DNA from 2 places in the Lentzea sp. NPDC102401 genome. Region 1 is predicted to be linked to the other one. Evidence: riboswitches for the same ligand, from Rfam matches in the RefSeq annotation. Region 1 holds a riboswitch; the other holds the start of a gene.
What was found. Region 1 has a riboswitch for glycine ahead of gcvP (aminomethyl-transferring glycine dehydrogenase). Riboswitches for the same ligand answer to the same signal wherever they lie in the genome.
Positions count from the first base shown of each region.

Region 2: another riboswitch for glycine. It lies ahead of gcvT (glycine cleavage system aminomethyltransferase GcvT); the one in region 1 lies ahead of gcvP (aminomethyl-transferring glycine dehydrogenase).

Region 1 is NZ_JBIWKS010000015.1:124,862-129,100, reverse strand. It holds gene gcvP (aminomethyl-transferring glycine dehydrogenase) at 1-2,557, opposite strand, end outside; glycine riboswitch at 2,607-2,712, opposite strand; glycine riboswitch at 2,716-2,811, opposite strand; gene ACIRG5_RS39545 (Clp protease N-terminal domain-containing protein) at 2,868-3,839, opposite strand; gene ACIRG5_RS39540 (MerR family transcriptional regulator) at 3,940-4,239, opposite strand, start outside.
Region 2 is NZ_JBIWKS010000004.1:235,660-239,898, forward strand. It holds gene glyA (serine hydroxymethyltransferase) at 1-792, opposite strand, end outside; gene gcvT (glycine cleavage system aminomethyltransferase GcvT) at 806-1,900, opposite strand; glycine riboswitch at 1,997-2,088, opposite strand; glycine riboswitch at 2,089-2,179, opposite strand; gene ACIRG5_RS16185 (DUF3817 domain-containing protein) at 2,225-2,527, opposite strand; gene ACIRG5_RS16190 (hypothetical protein) at 2,542-2,895, opposite strand; gene ACIRG5_RS16195 (transcriptional regulator) at 3,118-3,609, opposite strand; gene ACIRG5_RS16200 (hypothetical protein) at 3,774-3,953, opposite strand.

The DNA.
Region 1 (4,239 bases):
GGAACGACATCGTCGGGGCGTGCAGGCCGTAGTCGGCGAGGCGCTTCGCGACGTCGTCCACCGTCACGCCGGTGGCCTTGGTGATCGGGCGCAGGTCGAGGATGCACTCGTGGGCCACGAAGCCGCCCTCGCCGGTGTAGAGGACCGGGTAGTGCTCGTCGAGGCGGCGGGCCACGTAGTTCGCGGCGGCCACGGCGGTCAGGGTCGCGCGGCGCAGGCCGTCGCCGCCCATCATGCGCACGTACGCCCACGAGATCGGCAGGATCGACGCGGAACCCCACGGGGCGCCCGAGATCGGGCCGACGCCCGTGGCGGGGCCCGCGGCCGGCTGCAGCGGGTGGTTCGGCAGGAACGGCGCGAGGTGGGACTTCACGCCGATCGGGCCGACGCCGGGGCCGCCGCCGCCGTGCGGGATGCAGAACGTCTTGTGCAGGTTCAGGTGCGAGACGTCCGAGCCGAACTTGCCGTAGCGGGCCAGGCCGATCAACGCGTTGAGGTTCGCGCCGTCGACGTACACCTGGCCGCCCGCGTCGTGGACCAGGCCGCAGACCTCGCGGACGGTGTCCTCGTACACGCCGTGGGTCGACGGGTAGGTGATCATGATCGCGGCGAGGTCGTCGGCGTGCTCGGCGACCGTGGTGCGCAGGTGGCCCATGTCGATGTTGCCCTTGTCGTCGCACTTCACGACGACGACGCGCATGCCGGCCATGACGGCGGACGCGGCGTTGGTGCCGTGCGCGGACGACGGGATCAGGCAGACGTCGCGGTCGGCGTTGCCGTTCGCGCGGTGGTAGGCGCGGATCGCCAGCAGTCCGGCGAACTCACCCTGCGAACCGGCGTTGGGCTGCAACGACACCGCGTCGTAGCCGGTGACCTCGGCGAGCCACTCCTCCAGGTCGGAGACGATCTTCAGCAGACCCCTGGCGTCCTCGGCGGGCGCGAACGGGTGCAGCGTCGAGAACTCCGGCCACGTGATGGACTCCATCTCCGCGGTGGCGTTCAGCTTCATCGTGCAGGAACCGAGCGGGATCATGCTGCGGTCCAGCGCGACGTCCTTGTCGGACAACGCGCGCAGGTAGCGCAGCAGCGCGGTTTCGGAGCGGTGCGCGTGGAAGACCGGGTGCGTCAGGTAGTCCGAGGTGCGGCGCAGGTCGCCCGGGATGCCGTCGGCGGTGTCGGCGTCGATCGCGTCCACATCGGACCCGGTGACACCGAAGGCCTCCCACACGGCGACGATGTGCGCGCGCGTGGTCTTCTCGTCGCAAGCGATTGCCACGACGTCGTCGTCGACCTTGCGCAGGTTGATGCCGGCCTCGCGCGCCTTCTCGACGACGGCGGCGGCCTCACCGGGAACGCGGACCTGGACGGTGTCGAAGAACTCGCCGTGCACGACGTCGAGACCGGCCTCGCACAGGCCCGTGGCGAGCACGGTGGCCAGGCGGTGCACGCGGGTCGCGATCGACCGCAGGCCCTCGGGACCGTGGTAGACGGCGTACATGGACGCGATCACGGCCAGCAGCACCTGCGCGGTGCAGATGTTCGACGTGGCCTTCTCGCGGCGGATGTGCTGCTCACGCGTCTGCAGCGCGAGGCGGTAGGCCAGCGAGCCGTCGGAGTCGACGGAGACACCGACGAGACGGCCGGGCAGCTGACGCTCCAGACCGGACCGGACGGCCATGTACCCGGCGTGCGGGCCGCCGAAGCCGATCGGCACGCCGAAGCGCTGCGTGGTGCCGACGACGACGTCCGCGCCGATCTCGCCCGGCGCGCGCAGCAGCGTCAGCGCCAGCAGGTCGGCGACGACGACGGCCTGCGCGCCGGCGGCGTGGATCTCCTCGATCAACGCGGCCTGGTCGCGCACGACGCCGGAAGCACCGGGGTAGGACAGCAGCACGCCGTAGAAGTCGCCGCCCAGGCCGAGGCCCTCGATGCCCTGCGACAGGTCGGCGACGACGATCTCGATGCCCAGCGGCTCGGCGCGCGTCTCGATGACGGCCAGCGTCTGCGGCAGCGTGTCGGCGTCGATGACGAACTTGTTCGACTTGGAGCGACCGGCGCGACGCACCAGCGTCATCGCCTCGGCGGCGGCGGTCGACTCGTCCAGCATGGACGCGTTCGCGACCGGCAGGCCGGTCAGGTCGCCGACCATGGTCTGGAAGTTCAGCAGCGCCTCGAGACGGCCCTGCGAGATCTCCGGCTGGTACGGCGTGTACGCGGTGTACCAGGCAGGCGACTCGAGAACGTTGCGCAGGATCACGCCCGGCGTCACGGTGTCGTAGTAGCCGAGGCCGATCATCTGCGTCATCGGGCGGTTCTGCGACGCGAGCTCACGCAGTTCCGCGAGCGCCTCGGTCTCGGTGGCCGGGGCGGGCAGGTCCAGCACGAGGTCGCGCTCGTGGATGGACGAAGGCACCGCGTGCTGCGCGAGCTCCTCGAGCGATCCGACGCCGATGACGTCGAGGATGCGCGCGAGTTCGGCGGGGCGCGGACCGACGTGGCGGTCGGCGAACGGGGTGCCGTGCTCGAGAGCTGCGAGCGGAATGCGGTCCTGCGTCATCAAACGCCTCCGGGGGGCTGCGGGCACACGTGTCCTGGTGCCCTCCCCGCTCTGTCCGTACCCCGAAGGGCGCCTGAGAGGTTCACCCACCTGTCAGGATGGGCTTTCACCGTCGGCGGGATCCCCAGAAAAACCTGGTGATCCACTTTCCAGAGGCGTCTCGCTCGGCGGTCCTGGATGCCTGAGAGGTTCCCGGGGAGGGACTTGCTCCTTCGGCGCCGGGCTCGAAACCCGGTCTCTCCCGCCTGAGTTCAGCGACTACCCGAGAAGAATACCCGCAGGCAGCCCCACCAGTCCCCAGGGACGCGACCTACATCTCAGTGCCAAGACCGGACAACGCCCCGGACAGCGGGTCAGAAGGGTCGTCGCGCAGCGCCACGAGCAGGTGCGTGGTGCCCACGACGTCGTCTCCGCGCCGGGCCGCGACGAGCTTCGCGCGTTCCATCGCACGCTCCACCTTGCCACCGCTGACGGGCAACGCGGCCAGGTCGATCCCCGCCTCGCGCAACGCCGCCGCCCCGCCCGACTCGAACTCCGGCTTCAGCCTCCTGCCCGCCACCTTCAACTGGCGGTCGACCGTCACCACCGCCTCCACCAGATCGCGAGACGACACTTCTCGCCTCGCGGCCACGGCCAGCCGTCCGGCCTCGTTGCGCACGACGGTCAGCACCGGCCCGCCAAGTCCCTGGCCGCGCGCGATCCAGCGCATCAGCCAGCGCACGTACCCGCCGCCGGACTCCCCTTCCAGTGCGCCCGCCTTGCGCAGCAACCGCACGGCGGGCGCTTCCTCGATCTCCGCGTAGGGCCGCGCCGCATCCGCTCGCACCGCGGCGGCCGTCGCCTCGACGTCCACTCCGCGCAGCACGAACAGGTCGGCGGCACGTCCGGACCCCTGCTCCAGCAACGCGAGGGAGAGGTGGGTCGTGGTCAGCACGCCGTCGCCGGCCTGGGCGACCGCCGCGAGCAGACACTCCTCCAGCGCACGGCTGACGGGCGGGACGGTCTCGACGACAAGGCGGTCGCAGGCGACGTTCACCAACGCCGTGACGTCCGGATGAGCCTCGGGAACGACGCCACCGTCCTCGTCGGCCCAGTGCTCCGGCCCCCGCGCCATCGCCTGGGCCCGCAGCGACTTCACGCCGAGCTTGCGGCCGGGTCCGATGGTGTCGATCAGCGAGATCAGCAGGTTCTCGGTGCCGAGGAAGCCGAACTCCAGCCGGAGCGCGCGCTGCGCCGCCGCTTCCAGCACCTTCACGACCTGATAGGAGGGGGTGATCGTCATGCCTGAAACGCTAGAGATCGGCGGAGTCTGATCGCTGCCGCCGACCGGCCATCCCACGGCGCCAGTCGGCCACGTTCGCAGTGCCGTTCAGCTGGGCCGGTCAGCCGGTGGCGCGCTCGCGACGCCGGCGGGTCAGCTCGTCCTCGGTCATCGGGGCGATCTCGACGCCGTCCGCACGTTCGGCCGGGAACTCGTGGATCGTGCCGGAGATCTCGCGCATCGCACCGCTGACCGCGATGCCGAACACGCCCTGACCACCCTGCAGCAGATCGACGACCTCTTCGGGCGAGGTGCACTCGTAGACGGTGGTGCCGTCGGAGAACAGCGTGATGCGCGCCAGGTCCTGCACGCCGCGGCGCCGTAGGTGGTCGACCGCGACCCTGATGTTCTGCAAGGAGAC
Region 2 (4,239 bases), on a different contig from region 1:
CGGACCGCCCTGCTGGCCGGGGAACACCGCCGAGTTGATCTTCTTCGCGATGTCGGCGTCGTTCGACAGGATCACGCCACCACGGGGACCGCCGAGGGTCTTGTGGGTCGTGGTCGTCGTGACGTGCGCGTGCGGCACGGGCGACGGGTGCAGGTCGGCGGCGACGAGGCCGGCGAAGTGCGCCATGTCGACCATCAGGTAGGCCTCGACCGAGTCCGCGATGCGGCGGAACTCGGCGAAGTCCAGCTGGCGCGGGTACGCGGACCAGCCGGCGACGATCAGCTTCGGGCGGTGCTCGGTCGCAAGGCGCTCGACCTCGGCCATGTCGACGCGGCCGTCGGAGTCCGCGACGTGGTACGGCACGACGTTGTAGAGCTTGCCGGAGAAGTTGATGCGCATGCCGTGCGTCAGGTGACCGCCGTGCGCGAGGTCCAGGCCCAGGATCGTGTCGCCGGGCTGGAGCAGCGCGAACATCGCGGCCGCGTTGGCCTGCGCGCCCGAGTGCGGCTGGACGTTCGCGAAGCCCGCGCCGAAGAGCGACTTGATGCGCTCGATGGCGAGACGCTCGACGACGTCCACGTGCTCGCAGCCGCCGTAGTAGCGACGGCCGGGGTAGCCCTCGGCGTACTTGTTGGTGAGGACGGAGCCCTGGGCCTGCAGCACCGAGACGGGCGTGAAGTTCTCCGAGGCGATCATCTCGAGAGTGCCCTGCTGGCGCGCCAACTCGGCCGCAACGGCTTCGGCGACCTCGGGGTCGTACTCCGCGAGGGAAGCGTTGAACTGGTCGGACATCTGGAGAATCTCCCTACTTGGCGCGCTTGTAGAACGGAAGTGCGACGACCTCGACCGGCTGCTTCTTGCCGCGGACGTCGACCAGCAACTGGGTGCCCGGCTCGGCACTGGCCTTGGTCACGTAGGCCATGGCGACGGAGTAGCCGAGGGTCGGGGACAGCGCGCCCGACGTCACCTCGCCCACGACCTCGTCACCGTTGAGCACCGCGTAACCGTGGCGCGGGGCACGGCGCTCGGGGGTCTTCAGTCCGACCAGGACCGAGTCCACCCCGGACTCGGCGACCTTGGCCAGCGCGTCGCGGCCCACGAAGTCGCCGGGCTTGTCGAGCTTCACGACCCGGCCCAGGTTCGCGTTGTACGGCGTCAGCGACGTCGTGAGCTCGTTGCCGTACAAGGGCATTCCGGCTTCGAGACGCAACGTGTCGCGGCAACCGAGACCGCACGGCTTGAGCTCGTGCGCCTCGCCGGCGGACAGCAGCGCGGCCCAGACGGCCGGCGCGTCGGCGGGCGCGACGAAGAGCTCGAAGCCCTCCTCACCCGTGTAGCCCGTGCGCGCGAGCAACGCGTCGACACCGGCCACGGTGGAAGGGTACGAGGCGTAGTACTTGACTGACGCCAGATCCGTCTCGGTCAGGCCGGACAGGATCTCGACCGACTTCGGGCCCTGGATCGCGATCAACGCGTAGTCGGTCGACCTGTCCGTGACGACGGTGTCGAAACCGGCGGCGCGCTCGACGAGGGCCTCGGCGACGACCAGAGCGTTGGAAGCGTTCGCGACGACCATGAACTCCTGGTCGCCCAGGCGGTACGCGATCAGGTCGTCCAGCACGCCGCCGTCGGCCTGGGTGATCATCGTGTAGCGGGCCTTGCCGACGGCCAGCGCGGAGATGTGGCCGACCAGCGCGTGGTCGAGGGCCTCGCCCGCCTGCGGTCCGGTCAGGACGATCTCACCCATGTGCGTGAGGTCGAACAGGCCCGCGGTGGTGCGCACCGCGTGGTGCTCGGCGAGCTCGGACGAGTAGCGCAGCGGCATCCGCCAGCCCGCGAAGTCGGTGAACATCGCGCCGAGCTGCTCGTGCTCGGCGTTCAGAGGCGTGAGGCGGGACATCAGAACGCTCCTCCAGGGTGCGCCGAAGAGCCGGACGCGGCCGGCTGAGGCATCAGAAGAATGACACGGTCCATCGGAGACTCCTCACTAGAGCGAGCCTCCCCCTCTGTCATGAGCCTGAGAGCTTCACCACCGAGGTGGCTTGCACCGTGGGCGAGGCTGCCGAGCAGCCTGCTTTCCAGAGTTGCCTTCGTCGCGCGGTACCTGTGCCTGAGAGATTCCGGGGAGGGATTGCTCCTTCGGCGCCCCTGCTGGAGGGGTCTCTTCCGCGCGACATCGACGGCCGTGTTCAGTTGGTAGCCCCAGACGCTAGCAGGCCAAACGTCACAGCGGCACGCCCTGCGCCGTCTTCTCGACCACCTTGCGCTCCGCCCAGAACGACAGGAACGGGACCGTGCCGGCGAGCAGCACCAGCAGGGTGCCCTTGATCGACCAGCGGAGCTTGAGCGCCAGGTCGACGGAAATCACCAGGTAGATGGCGTAGAGGAAGCCGTGGATCGGGCCGACGACCTTCATCGCGCCGCCCATGTCCGCGGCGTACTTGAGCACCATGGCCACGACCAGGAGCAGCAGGAAGACTCCGACCACGTAAGCCATGACCCTGAACCGGGTCAACGCACCCTTCATCTGCCCGCCTTCGCTCAACGACCGTCCCGCGCGTTGAGGTTCGCGAGCATGCGGTTGTAGGCCGCGAGCTCCGCGTCTTCTTCGTCGTCGAAGTGCTCGACAGGCGCGGGTTTGACGGCGTCAACGGTAGCCATCGGCTTCGGGGCGGCCGCAACCGGCTCGGGTGCGAGATCCGCCTCACGGTTCTGGCGCGCCAAACGACGGAACCGCCACACCATGAAGAGGGGGAAGAGGCCGAAGAGCGGCCACTGGAGCACGTATCCGAGATTCTGGAACGTGCCGCTGGCGGACTCGAAGCGCTGCCACTGCCACCACGCGAGTCCGCAACAGGCGACCAACGCCGCCAGACAGGCGAACGCGATCAGCACTCGTTGGGGGGTAAGGAGGCCGCGCACGACCTCCACACTACTGGGGAGTTGTCCCGGGAGTCCGGGAGCCCTTGCGGGGGCCCCGGGGACTTGGGGAGCCCTTCCGGGGGTCTGGGGGCCGCCCCCGGCGAAAAACACTCCGAAGTCAGCTTTGGCGAGCGCGCTCCGCGAGCGCGCCGCACCGCTGACGTAGGGCTGCCGCCTCCGGCAGCCCGTTCCTACTTACGCCACGCCGTCCCGGCGCTGCCTCTGCAGACGAGCAACGCACCAGGCTGCGGCAGAACCGCGGCGAAGGTGCTGGAGAACCGTCATCGGTCCCAGGCGCCTCCCGAGATCGGCAGGAGACAGGCCGGCCGCGCGGTAGTCGAGCGCGCGCTGGTCCAACGGGCTGATGCCCGCGTCCCACCACTGCTCGGCTTCGGCGACGTCGCCCACCAGCTGCCAGTAGCTCGCCGCGGCGGCGAGCAGTGCCTCGGGTGCCTCCGGCGCCCGCTTGCGCATCGCGGCCACGTAGGCCGGATCCGCCGAGTCGACCTTGACCAAGCCACGCGACCCGCTCCTGCCTCCCCGCTGCACGGGGATGCCTGGCGCCGAGGGGGGAGCCTCCGCGAGCCACGCGTTCTTGATCCGGTTCACCTCCTGCATCTCTGCGTCGTCAGACCGTTCAGCCGCCCACTGCTGCAACAGCTCGTGGACCCCGGAGTCCTCGACCATATGTGCCTCCTCGTCGGTCGGGGATCGGCCATTGCAGCGGAAGGTATTCGGTAGGTCTGACAATCGCCAGACCCTGAATCCCCAGAACACCCGTTACCAGTGCGTGATTGGCCTCATTCCACCCATCCGGCTCAACGCAGACGGCCGAGGATCACCGAACGTCACTAGTTGAGAGGGGTGGCCGTGCCGAAGAGGCTCCTGACGAAGGTGATGATCGACTCCGCGCCGTCCCGCAGCCAGCCGAGAGCCGTCTGGACCGCCGAAGCGGACTCTTCTGGCCGGGTGATCAGGAGGAACAGCACCAGCGCGACGCCCGCCAGCACTAGCACCTTCTTGAGGTTCACAGGTACCTCTCCGTCCGTGTGGTTCACCGGTCAGGCGGCGGACCGCCCGTGTCACCCGTCATGGTCCCTCATTCACCCTTGCGATGAACAACGACCACGCCCAACTCGTCCCAGGATCCACCAGGGACGCACGCCTGCAGGGCGGCCAACGTCACCCGAATGGCGGCTAAAGACAGGCCTCAACAGCGCCGATGTCCTGGGCACGAGGTGAACACGGACTCCCTCGCATCCCACAGCTTGGAAGAGAGACTGTTGCACCGGGGCTCACCCGGATGCCGAACTCACC